Regions from separate parts of the Ruegeria sp. B32 genome, predicted to be linked through region 1. Evidence: riboswitches for the same ligand, from Rfam matches in the RefSeq annotation. Region 1 holds a riboswitch; each other region holds the start of a gene.
The links. Region 1 has a riboswitch for cobalamin ahead of K3752_RS14170 (hypothetical protein). Riboswitches for the same ligand answer to the same signal wherever they lie in the genome.

Region 1 (4,173 bases):
CCAATGCGTGATTTCGGCCAGATCGCGCAGCACTGCCAGCGGGTCGGCGCCCTCGGCATATTGCGCGCCCAGTTCGGTCAGGGCCCCGGCCGCATCGCCGCGCAGGATCATGTCCATCAGGTCCAGCACGCGGCCCCGGTCGGCCAGTCCCAGCATCGCGCGCACCTGGTCGGCGGTGGTTTCGCCGGCACCATGGCTGATTGCCTGATCCAGCAGCGAGGTCGCATCCCGGGCCGAGCCTTCGGCGGCGCGGGTGATCAGTGCCAGCGCGTCATCCGAGATTTCCGCGCCCTCGGCGGTGGCGATCTTGCGCAGCAGGCCGATCATCACTTCGGGTTCGATCCGGCGCAGGTCAAATCGTTGGCAGCGCGACAGCACGGTGACCGGCACCTTGCGGATCTCGGTCGTTGCAAAGATGAACTTCACATGCTCGGGCGGTTCCTCCAGCGTTTTCAGCAGCGCGTTGAACGCGCTGGTCGACAGCATGTGGACTTCGTCGATGATGTAGATCTTGTACCGCGCGCTGGCGGCGCGATAGCGCACGCTGTCGATGATCTCGCGGATGTCGCCCACGCCGGTGCGGCTGGCGGCGTCCATTTCCAGCACGTCCACATGGCGACCTTCCATGATGGCCACGCAATGCTCGCACTGGCCGCAGGGTTCGGTCGTTGGGCCGCCATTGCCGTCGGGGCCGATGCAGTTCATGCCCTTGGCGATGATCCGGGCCGTGGTCGTCTTGCCGGTACCGCGGATGCCGGTCATGATGAAGGCCTGCGCGATCCGGTCCGCCTCGAACGCGTTTTTCAGCGTGCGCACCATGGCATCCTGACCGACCAGATCGGCAAAGGTTTCCGGGCGGTATTTTCGGGCGAGAACCTGATAGGCGGGGCTGGACTGTGTGGTCATGTCTGCTCTGACGGATTCGTACTGACGATGCAGGGTAGAGTTCCCGGTGCCCCGCGTCCACAGCGCCGGTGCAGGTTTTTCGCTTTGGCGAGCGCGCGGTGTGAGGCATACTGCGCGGATCAAGTTCAATCAGCCAGTTTCGGGGGGAACGTCTGATGACAAATCTTGTGGTTCATGCATTGCAGGTGGGCGGCGGTACGCTGGCCCTGACCTCGGTTCCCGGCGGTGGCGGCGATTATGAGGGAGACCTGGACCTGATTTCAGCCTGGGCGCCGGGGCTGGTGATTTCGATGACAACCCTTGCCGAACTGGTTGCCGTGGGTGCGGGCGAATTGGGTTGTGACATCCATCGGCGCGCCTGTCGGTGGGCACATCTGCCGGTCGCCGACTTCTCGGCGCCGTCGACCGAGATATCCGGCCGCTGGCCCGAAGTCAGCGCCGCCGCCCGCCATGCGCTGTCGGGCGGCGGGCGGGTGCTGGTCCACTGCCGGGGCGGTTGCGGGCGGTCGGGCATGGTTGTTCTGCGCTTGATGATCGAAAGCGGCGAGCAGCCGGAACAGGCCCTGAAACGCCTGCGGGCCGTACGCCCCTGCGCAGTCGAAACCGATGCTCAGATGGACTGGGCCGTCGCCCCGGCGCGCGAGGCTCTGGCGACCTGACCTTCAGGCGGTCGCGCGAAACTCGCCCTCGGCCCTGACCACGGGCATGATCGCTGTGGCCTGCAGCATCGCACAGGGTCGATCACTGATGACCTGCGCGGGCAGGGCGTCGCTCTGGTCGTCAAACAGCATGTCGGAATAGGTTTCAAGGCGGTCGGACGGGGTGTCGGCGGCCGCTCCGCAATACACGCGGATCCGTTCGGGACGTGCATCGAACCGCGCCGTGCAGCCATGTTCGCAGTGGGCCAGTTCGCTGCTGCCTTCCACTTGGAAGTCGGGGGATGTCGCGGCCTGCGCCGTCGCCATTGCCTGCGCGATGGCCCGTGCCATGCGCGCCAGTGCCGGGCAGGTCTTTCCGGTGCGCTGGCAGATAGTTGCCGCGAATTCATGGGTGTCGGTCTTCCAAATCATGTTGCGCCCTCCGCGCGCTGGGCGGGGTGGATTTGGACAGACGCCGGTTTCAAGGCCAGACCCTGCCCGGACACCCCGTCCGAGTTTCGGTTTCACGTTTGATGGCAGGTCTCCTGACTTGCGGGTCTTTGCTTTGCCGACCTTCCCAACCTTGCGGTCAGTGGTATTTCGGCATCGCTCTCCGCCTACAGTTGCGGGGGCAGTCGCGGCCTTGGTCCGCTCCGGAGTTCCGGGTTGGACCGCACCGTGTTCCCTTTTCATCCCGGACCGAAACGGCACGGGAACCATCCCCTCATCGCTAGCGGTGTATCCGGGATCGAGTCAAGACGGTTTCAGCCCGGTTGCCGGAGTGAGTTCCAAGGGAACAGATCAGGCAGTCTGCGCAGCACATTCGAATCCCTGCGGGCACGGGCCAATTGCCAGCCGCCCTGCATCACGATGAACAGGGTGTCCGCAGTATTTTCGGGGTCGGAAACTCCGAACCGCGCGGCGTGGTTTCGAACTTCGATGATCCAGCTTTCATACAGACGGTCGGCATGCTCCCGAAACGCGCGGTTGTCGGGGCTTTCGAACAGGGTGGCGGCGATCGGGCAGGTCTCCCATTGGGCCGAGGTGTCGAACAGCTTCGCGATCTTGTGGCACAGGGTGATGACCCCGTCGCGAAAATCCGCGGCGTCGTCGAATGCCGCAGCGATCATGTTCAACATCCCGTCCGAGGCCCAACTGGCCGCCGCCAGGGCCAGATCCGGCTTGCCCTTTGGAAAATGGTGATACAGTGAACCCTTGGGGGCCTGCGCTTCGGCCAGCAATTCCGCCAGACCGACACCGTTATAGCCCGAGCGCTGGAACAGTTTGGCGGCAGTCACGATCAGGCGATCTTTGGTGTTTGGTGGACGTTGGGTCATGCAGGCCAAATATTGACAGGCCTAGACCAATTGGTCCAGACACAAAGTATTAGACCGATCGGTCCAGAGTGTTTGGAGGCAAAGATGTTGGATTCGCAGCACGCGGTTGACGTGGAAGACTTTAAGTTTCCGTCGGGCCAGACCCAGCTGGCGGCGCGGCTTTACACTCCGGCGGTCGAGCCGCAAACCGTTGTTGTGCTGAACGGCGCAACAGGAGTGCCACGTGACTACTATCAGCACTTTGCTCGCTGGCTGGCCGCCGAGCGCGGTATGGCTTGCCTGACATATGACTACCGGGATTTCGAGCATTCGCTGACCGGGCGGCTGAAAGACTCGAAGGCCACGATGGCGGACTGGGCGCTGATCGACATGCCCGCAGCGCGTGCCGAGATGCGCCGTCGATACCCGCAGGCAAAACTGTGGGTGATCGGGCATTCGGTCGGTGGAATGCTGGGTCCGCTGCAACCGGAAATCGAACAGATCGACCGGATGATCTGTGTGTGCGCAGGTTTGGTGACGGTGGCCGATCACCCGTGGCCCTACAAGGGCTTGGCGACTCTGTTCTGGTATGGCCACGTGCCACCTCTGGTGCGTCTTCTGGGGTACCTGCCGGGGAAACTTCTGGGATTCGGAGCCGATTTGCCGGCGGGCGTCTATTGGCAATGGCGCAAGTGGTGTACATCGCCCACCAGCTATCTGCCCGAATTGGGAGACACGCTTCCCCAAGCGGATTGGAGTCGGGCGAACGCCACGGCGGATATCATTGCGTTCGAGGATGACCAGACTGTGCCACCGCCCGCGGTCTGGCGGCTGTCTGAACTCTATGGTCCGACCGCCCGTCGGCGTTTGTTGCAGCCGAAGGATTTCGGACTGTCCGAAATCGGTCATATCGGCGCCTTCGCCCGGCGCAGCAGTGCCGTTTGGCCGCGATTGATCGCCTGACCCGCCGGCAAGCGCGGTTTTCAGGAACAACGACGAAATGCAGAGGTTGGATTGACCCGGCCGAATACGCGGCGCGGCGTCAAGTGAGAGGTTGGACATCGACCCAAGCGGGGCTCGTTGTGGCTGCTTCCTTCCGGACCTGACCAGGTTGGCGAGGCGCTTGCCCGCGCCAACCTCTCGACCGCCGATATAGGCATCACGCAGCCGCTTGGCAACCCGTCACAAAGACAGGCGTACCCGAAGAAACCCGCGCGCGTCCTGCCCGTCGGTGGTGGCTGCAAAGTGGTCGAGCTCGTGCAGGTAGTTCGCAGCGCGTGGCCCGGTCTTCAGAATCACGGACCGGCCCGCCT
Region 2 (4,173 bases), 540 kb from region 1:
GGGCGACAGCTCGCGCGCGCCATAGCGGGCGATGGCGTCGTCGAAGATCTTAATCATCAACGGGTTCATCTCCAACGGCACGCCGGCGCGGTCGGCGACCTCCTGGAACAGGCCGATATCCTTTTTCACCAGGTCCATGGTGAAGGAAATATCGCGCGAGCCGTTCAGGATCACCTGGCTTTCGGTTTCATGCACGAAGGACGTGCCGGACGAGATCTTGATCGCCTCGTAGGTGGTGTTCAGGTCCATCCCGGCGGCCTTTGCGGTCACCAGCGCCTCGGCGCAGGTGATCAGGTTGGCAGTGGCCAGATAGTTGGTCAGCACCTTCAGAACCGAGGCCGTGCCCAGATCGCCGGTATGCAGAATGCGCCGGCCCATGGTCGTAAGGAACGGCAGGATACGCTCGAACGTGGCCCGGTCGCAGCCCGCGAAGATCGAGATATTGCCCGTGGCCGCCCGGTGGCACCCGCCCGAAACCGGGCAGTCCACCGCCGCCCCGCCGCGTTCGATCACCATGGCCCCCAGGCGTTTGACCTCGGCCTCGTCGGTGGTGGACATCTCCATCCAGATCTTACCGTGGGTAACCTCGGGCAGCATCTGCTGCATCACTGCGTCCGAGGCAGCGGGCGACGGCAAGCAGGTGATGACCGCATCGCAATCGCGCATCATCTGGGCCGGGCTTTCACCGGCTTTTGCTCCCTTGGCGGCGAACTCCGCCACAAGATCGGGGTTCAGGTCGTGTACCGTCAGGTCGATACCGTTGCGCAGCAGCGACCCCGACAGCTTGCACCCCACATTGCCCAAACCGATGAAACCGACCTTCATGTTCTGCCCTCCCGCAGGCGCAATTTCGTTGGCACGAGTATTTCCGTTGCCCATCGACAAAAGAAACGAATAATAAGTCAATCTAAATGCAAAATATTTTGGTGCTGAATGGACCGCCTGCCCAATCCGGCCTGGCTGCGCAGCTTCGAAGCCGCCGCCCGCCATCTGAATTTCACCACCGCCGCGCAGGAACTGGGCCTGACCCAGACGGCGGTGTCGCTGCATATCCGCTCGCTCGAGGCGGACCTCGGGCAGCCGCTTTTTGCCCGCAACGCCCGACACCTGTCGCTGACCGAGCTGGGCCAGTCCTATGCGCTGACCGTGCGCCGGGCGCTGTCGGATATTGCGCTGTCCACCAACAGCTTGTTCGGCCCCGCCTCGCGGCAGGCGCTGACCATCCGGGCGGCGATATCGACGATGACCTACTGGATCGCGGCCGAGCTGCCCGCGTTCAGCGCCCAGCACCCCGAGATCCCGGTGCGGCTGGTGTCGCATATCTGGAACGACTCGGCCGCGCCTGCGGATGTGGACGTGGAAATCCGGCTGGGCTATGGCGACTGGCCCGGAGTTGCGGCCGAACAGCTGTGCTCGGAACGGCTGGTGCCCGTCTGCCGGGCGCAGGACCCGGCGCCAGACCTGCAAAACGGCCCGTTGATTCACATTCTGGGGTATGAGGACAACTGGGCGCGGTACTTCGAGGCCACGGGCACCGACCTGCCCGACCGCCCCGCGCGTAATTCGGCGGATACGACCGTCACGGCGCTGCAACTGGTGATGGCCGGCGCTGGCTATGCCACCGTTCTGGAGCGGTTCGCGCGCAACACCATCGCCCAGGGCGCGCCGATCCGGGTTGCGGGGCCGGCGATTCCCTTTGCCCAGTCGCATTATCTGATCCGCAGCGTCAGCGCGGCGCCTCCGTCCATCCCTGCCCAGTTGTTCCTGGCCTGGCTGCGCGACCGGCTGGCCGGCGATGCCGCGGATTGATCCCGGCAAGTCGCTTTTTCGATCCGACGCGAGGCACTTGGCCCCGCGCGCTTGACAACCCCCCTGCCCGTGCCGCATGTCGCTTGCGTTGGTGTCTGTGCAAGCAGATGAAAAGGGAATGCGTCAGCGGTTTTCCGTCAAACGCAGCCGCCCCCGCGACCGTGACCGGAGAGGGTGCCCAAATGCCACTGGCTGCTGGCCGGGAAGGCGGGACATCCGACAGAGCGCCGCTCTGACATCCGCAAGCCGGGAGACCTGCCAACGCCCGAAGACAAACCGGACGGGGTGTTCCGGTGTCGGGCCCATGTCCGCAACGTGGCCCGCGCATACCCCGTCCCCCGACAACCGAGTGAGGGGGGATGAGAGACGTGACCGAGACCACACCAGTTGAACTGCTGGTCTGCACCACCTGCCGACGCGGGCTGCCCATCGAGGATGACGCCCAACGCCCCGGCACGCTGCTGCACAAGGCGCTGGCCGCTGCCGACCTGCCCGAGGGCATCACCCTGAAGCCGGTCGAATGCCTGTCGAACTGCGATCAGGGCTGCTCGATCGTTCTGCGCGGCGGGCCGTCGCGCTGGACCTTCGTCTATGAAAACCTGAACGAATCCGACCATGTCGAGATCATCGTCGAAGGCGCCACCAAATATCTGGCCGCCGATGATGGCCTTGTGAAATGGCGCGACCGCCCTGAACATTTCCGCAAGAACTGCGCCGCCCGCATTCCCCCGATTGGAGCCTGAGCATGAGCACCCTCGAAAAACTTCCCGTCACCGTCATCACCGGCTTTCTCGGCTCGGGCAAGACCACGCTGATCCGCCATCTGATGCAAAACCCGCAGGGCAAGCGGCTGGCCGTGGTGGTCAACGAATTCGGCGACGTGGGCGTCGATGGCGAAATCCTGAAAAGCTGCGCGATCCCCGACTGCCCGGCGGAAAACATCATGGAACTGGCCAATGGCTGCATCTGCTGCACCGTGGCCGATGACTTCATCCCCACGATCGAGGCGCTGATGGCGCTCGACCCGCGCCCCGATCACATCCTGATCGAAACCAGCGGTCTGGCCCTGCCGAAACCGCTGCTCAAGGCGTTCGACTGGCCCGACATCCGTTCCAAGATCACCGTGGACGGCGTGATCGCTCTGGCCGATGCCGAGGCCGTGGCCGCAGGCCGCTTCGCCCCGAATGTCGCGGCGGTGGATGCCCAGCGCATGGCCGATGACTCGATCGACCACGAAACGCCCCTGTCCGAGGTGTTCGAGGATCAGATCTCGTGCGCCGACATCATCCTGCTGACCAAGCCTGACCTGGCCGGCCCCGAAGGCGTGGCCAAGGCGCGCGAGATCATCGCCGCCGAGGCGCCCCGCCCCCTGCCCGTGGTCGAAGTGGCCGAGGGTGCGGTGGACGTGCGCGTGGTGCTGGGGCTGGAGGCCGCAGCCGAGGACGACATGGACGCCCGCCCCTCGCATCACGATGGCCATGACGACCACGAACATGACGATTTCGAAAGCATTGTGGTCGAGCTGCCAGAACAGACCGACCCGGCGCAGCTGGTCGCCAATATCGAGCGTCTGGCGAACGAGCTGAACATCCTGCGGGTCAAGGGCTATGCCGCCGTTCAGGGCAAGCCGATGCGCCTGCTGGTCCAGGCGGTCGGCGCGCGGGTGCGGCACCAGTATGACCGCCCGTGGAAACCCGAGGAAGAGCGCCGCTCGCGCCTTGTGGTCATCGCCGAGCATGACGACATCGACGAGGCCGCGATCCGCGGCATCCTGACGGGCGTCACCGAGGCCGCCGAGTAAGCACCGATGCACGTCGTCTTCCGCGAAAACCACGGGCTCGAAGAAACCGAGACCCCGACCGATCTGGGCCAGAGCCCGGCGGATCTGGTGGTGCTGTCCTTTTCGGACAGCGACCTGGGTGCTTTCGCGGCCGGCTGGCATCGCGGCGGCGGGCCCGAGGGGCGGATGCCCTCGTTGCGGCTGGCCAACCTGACGGCGCTGAAGCACCCATTGTCGGTCGATACCTATGTCGAGCAGACGCTGGAGGGTGCCAAGGGCATCCTGATCCGGCTGATCGGCGGAGTGCCCTATTGGTCCTACGGGTTGCAGCAGGTGCTGGCGCTGGCGCAGGCCAAGGGCATCGCGCTGGCGGTGCTGCCCGCCGACGGGCGCGAGGATACGCGGCTGGACGACTATTCCACCCTGCCGGTCTCGACCCTGCGGCGGCTGGCGCATCTGTGCGACACCGGCGGCGAGGTGGCCGCGCAGGCGGCGCTGGCGCAGATGGCGCTGGCGGCGGGGCTCTATGCCGGGCCGGTGATGGGGGCCAAGACTCTGCCCGAATGCGGCGCGTGGTGCCCGGA
Region 3 (4,173 bases), 690 kb from region 1:
TTCCGAACCGCCTTGATGTTGCGCGGTCCGGGTGTGGCCTCGACATATTCCAGAACCACGAAACGATCGTTCTTGACCGCGTCCAGATCTGCAAATGCAGGATTATTGACCATGAAGTCCCGCTTCTGCTCGGCGGTGACGTCGCCATAATTGACGATCACAATGACTTCGGGGTTGCGATCGACGACTTCCTCCCAAGTGACGGTCGCCCAGCTTTTCTCGAAATCATCCATGATGTTGACGCCGCCTGCGGCCTCGATCAGAGCGGTCGGCATGGCATAGCGGCCGGCAGTGAACGGCGTATCCTCGCCGCTGTCATAGACAAAGACACGCAGCGGTTCGTCCGAGGGATTCAGGCTGAATGTGATCTCAGCGAGTTCGGCCTTATATCCCTGGACCAGCTTTTGCGCCCTGTCTTCGACACCGAAGATACGACCGAGGTTCAGAAGATCGTTGTACATGTCGCTCATGCTGGCTTTGGGCTTGTCGCCGATATGGATGCAGCTTTCAGTCAGTTCGTAGACTTTGATCCCGAAAGGTTCGAGCGTCTCTGGCGTCACCTCGCCACCCACTTTCATCCCGTAGTTCCAGCCCGCGAAATAGAAATCGGCATCTGCGCCGACCAGCACCTCTTTGCTGGGATACTTGGCCGACAGATCGGGCAGCTGCTGCACTCCGGCGCGCATGTCCTCGTCCAACGTCTTCCAGCCGGAAATGCCGGTATATCCCACCATTCGGTCGGCGAGGCCCAGCACCAGCATCATTTCCGTCAGGTTCACGTCGTTCGAGACCGCCGCCTTGGGCGGTTCTTCAAAGGTGACGGTTCGATTGCAACTTTGCACGGTGGTTTCCGCGGTCGCGGTGTTGGCGGCCAAAGCAAGGCCCAGGGCCAGGGTGGTCGGTTTCATTTCAAGCTTCCTTCTGGTTGGGGATTGGGGAGTTGATAGGTCAGGTGAGGTTTGTGACTGAGGCTGAGCTGCTCTTGCCGGGCGGTGACTTCGAACGTGTCAGAGACCAGCCTGTCACTCAGCACTGTCTGGGGTGGGCCAAAGCCGCAGGGTCGACCGTTCTTCAGAACCAGAACACGGTCGCAGACATCGGCAGCCAAGTTCAGGTCGTGCAGCGAGGTGACGATCGTCAGATCGAGGTCCCGGATCAGCCGCAACACCTCTAGCTGGTGGCGGATGTCCAGGTGGTTGGTAGGCTCGTCCAGCACAAGAATCCGGGGCTCTTGGGCAAGGGCGCGGGCGACCATCACACGCTGACGCTCGCCGCCGGACAGAGTGGCCAGCCCACGGTCGGCAAACCCGTGCAGATCCATTCGGTGAAGCGCGGACTCGATGATCTGGTGGTCACGACTGCCGGGCGTGGACAGGCCTAACCGGTGCGGCACACGTCCCAACGCCACGACGTCGCGCACGGTCAGCGCGAAATCCGAGGGCTGCTCCTGCAGCACGGCGGCAACCTGACGCGCCAGCGCCCGGGGGGCCATTCTTTTGACGGACACGCCGTCCACCAGAATGTCGCCCGAGGACGGACGGTGATAGCCGTAGATCATCCGCAGAAGGGTTGTCTTGCCGGCACCGTTCGGCCCCACAACCCCCATGACCTGCCCGCGCATCAGCGCAAAACTGGTCTCGTGCAGCACCAACGGCGCTCGTTTTCGCGGCGCCCAGGTGACGGTATTCACCGACAGCAAAGGCGCGCTCATGAGGCGCAATCCGCATTTTCCGAAGACGCAGCCATCGCGGCTGGAATGCGGGCCAGCGTCGCGTGGCGAAGCCCGGCCGGGCGGTCGACCGAGCTGCACCATCCATCGCGCAACTGCTGGTACAGCCGGGCGAATTCCACCAATGCCCCGGTCACTTCAGACGTCAGGCCGCCAAACAGGTAAGATGCCTTGCCCGGCGCGTGATAGGCGACGGTACAGGGTCGGGTGCACCCGGCCATGCAGGCCGCACCGGAAACGTCAAAACCTGCCAAACCGTCGTCTTCGGCCAGCGCGGCGCGCAATCGTCCGATCAGGTCAGGCCCGGGGCGTACGGCTGCGCTTTTGGGTCGGCAAGATAGGCAAACCGTGATTTTATGTGTTGATTGTCGGTTCATTTCGCCCTCCGCGAAATCGCGGGGCGGAAAGGGAACCAGTCATGTCAGCGGCGTAAGCCGAAAATGCCATCTTGGCCTCCTTCCGGGACACCCCGCCCGAGTTGAGTTGCGTTTGATGATGGCAGGTCTCCTGACTCGCGGTGTATGGCTTGCCCCGCCTTCCCAGACCTATCGGCCCAGTGGCATCCGGGGGTCGCACACCGCCTACAGTTGCGGGGGCAGTCACGGAATTGGCGTCAGAACGGCGCCGCACCGTATTCCCTTTTACCCGACCGCCGAAACGATCGGGAACCATCAGCGCCAATCTCATCCATGAATCGGGTTGCACTGTCAACGACGTTCTGGGCGGGTACGTAATGGAGGTATCCAGGCGACCCTTCGGCACCACCTGAGCGACAGACCGGGCCGCGAATCACGTCGTTTTGACCAACTGGATTAAGATAGCTCGGAAGGTCCCGAAACACGGCGGCGCAAGCGGGCCGACTGCCAAGCCTCCGTGAGCGGCCTCGCCTTTTCCCTTTGAATGCAGAAGCCTATCGTTGGAAAGCGTACAAAATTTACGCGCGGAAAAATCATTGATTTATCCTGTGATTGATTCAAACATACGAATTCGACACAACTTTAGCTTTACCTCCGTTGTTGTCGCTGTCGCCCGTTTCGTCGGGCCCTTCCGACTGCTGGAGTGAGTGCTGGCGGTCGGAAGGCATTTTACGAAGATCAGCGTTGGGAGGACGCAGTGCCGGGATTAAATTTACGAACCCTTCCGCGAAAGTTCGCACCGGTTTTTACCCATAATGTCATAACATCAGCACGCTTTGTTCACGGTCCCGGGGATCAGCAGAAATCCTGTCTGCCAGCCACGTCATTGGCGACAGACTTTTTTGGAACGGGAATTACCAGACCGGGGTATGCTCGTATGACTGCATAGACGTGAGCGCGCAAAAAAAAGAGGCCACCTATTCCACATGTATCGACAAACCCAAGAGGAGAAGAAAGTGATTAAGAAAGTCATGATGATTTCAGGCGCGACGTGTTTCGCACTACTAGCGGCCTGTGACGACACCAGCACGTCAAGCGCACCTGCCGAACTGACGCCCGCTCAACAGGCGTGTCTGCGAGACGTGGCCAAAACAACCAACAATTCGCAGGTGGTCGTGCTCTCATCCGCCTTCAGCGAGGCTGGAACACAAGTCACCGTTGGGGTTGGAGAGGATCGGGCTCCGTGGAATTGTATTGCCTACAGTGACGGCGCGACAGCTGGTATCGAGTTCCTCGGCGACGAAGGCGCACTTTGACCCGTTTGATGCGTAGCCGGAATCGGCTGCGCAGCGCTGGCTTGATACTCTGAGGTCCGGCATGGTCTGCAGAATAACCATCATCGCGTTTGCGACCCTTTACCTGTTGGCGTTGTTTGCGTTTGTGACGGGCACTTTTGGCTGGTTTGGACAGGAACGAGACCCATTGTCCGGCGTATTCCTTTTGCCGCTGGGTCTGCCTTGGGTCCTTGCGTTGGACCTTTTCTCAGAGTCGGCCAAACCGTGGCTCGCGGCGATTGCACCGGTGCTCAACCTGTTGGCACTGGTTTTGATATGCAGATGGGCACGTGGTTTGCGCCAGGAATGAAGGCGGAACTCTTTCCCGCAAAATGGGAGGAAAACATGGGAAAAGTGATCTTGGGGCTTGTGATCGGGCTCATCCTCGGCGTGGTTGGAGCGATGACCTTGGGCGGCGGGGCCGCGATGGGTGTCGGCGTTGCGACAGGCTTGTCCGCCGGTGTGTGCATCACATTGAAGGGAGCTCAGGCCGAGAACCTGATCACCGCCGAGCAAGCAGATCAGATCCTCAATCGCGTGAACTCCGAGATGGCATCATTGCAAGGAATTGAAACGACGGACGAGATCGTCGGCAGCGCACAGGCATGCGATGAATTTCTGGCAAAGTTGCGGGAAGCGAAGTGAGGTTTCTGCTCACCGGAAACATAACATTTACGATAGACCGACAGAGGATCTGCTTATGAAACGCAGTTTTTGGAATCTTTTCACACCCGCACTTGCGATCAGCGGAACG

Region 2: another riboswitch for cobalamin. It lies ahead of K3752_RS11470 (DUF1636 domain-containing protein); the one in region 1 lies ahead of K3752_RS14170 (hypothetical protein).
Region 3: another riboswitch for cobalamin. It lies ahead of K3752_RS00080 (DUF1636 domain-containing protein); the one in region 1 lies ahead of K3752_RS14170 (hypothetical protein).

What each region holds. Positions count from the first base shown of each region.
Region 1 covers NZ_CP081106.1:2,794,541-2,798,713, reverse strand. The annotation lists gene K3752_RS14180 (DNA polymerase III subunit gamma/tau) at 1-906, opposite strand, end outside; gene K3752_RS14175 (dual specificity protein phosphatase family protein) at 1,062-1,565, shown strand; gene K3752_RS14170 (hypothetical protein) at 1,569-1,976, opposite strand; cobalamin riboswitch at 2,062-2,280, opposite strand; gene K3752_RS14165 (TetR/AcrR family transcriptional regulator) at 2,309-2,881, opposite strand; gene K3752_RS14160 (alpha/beta fold hydrolase) at 2,966-3,823, shown strand; RNA gene ffs (signal recognition particle sRNA small type) at 3,905-4,003, opposite strand; gene K3752_RS14150 (5'-nucleotidase C-terminal domain-containing protein) at 4,043-4,173, opposite strand, start outside.
Region 2 covers NZ_CP081106.1:2,255,153-2,259,325, forward strand. The annotation lists gene K3752_RS11460 (NAD(P)-dependent oxidoreductase) at 1-825, opposite strand, end outside; gene K3752_RS11465 (LysR family transcriptional regulator) at 934-1,809, shown strand; cobalamin riboswitch at 1,882-2,087, shown strand; gene K3752_RS11470 (DUF1636 domain-containing protein) at 2,169-2,552, shown strand; gene cobW (cobalamin biosynthesis protein CobW) at 2,555-3,610, shown strand; gene cobN (cobaltochelatase subunit CobN) at 3,617-4,173, shown strand, end outside.
Region 3 covers NZ_CP081106.1:14,024-18,196, reverse strand. The annotation lists gene K3752_RS00090 (ABC transporter substrate-binding protein) at 1-908, opposite strand, end outside; gene K3752_RS00085 (ABC transporter ATP-binding protein) at 905-1,711, opposite strand; gene K3752_RS00080 (DUF1636 domain-containing protein) at 1,708-2,106, opposite strand; cobalamin riboswitch at 2,209-2,417, opposite strand; gene K3752_RS00075 (hypothetical protein) at 3,102-3,401, shown strand; gene K3752_RS00070 (hypothetical protein) at 3,726-4,064, shown strand; gene K3752_RS00065 (hypothetical protein) at 4,120-4,173, shown strand, end outside.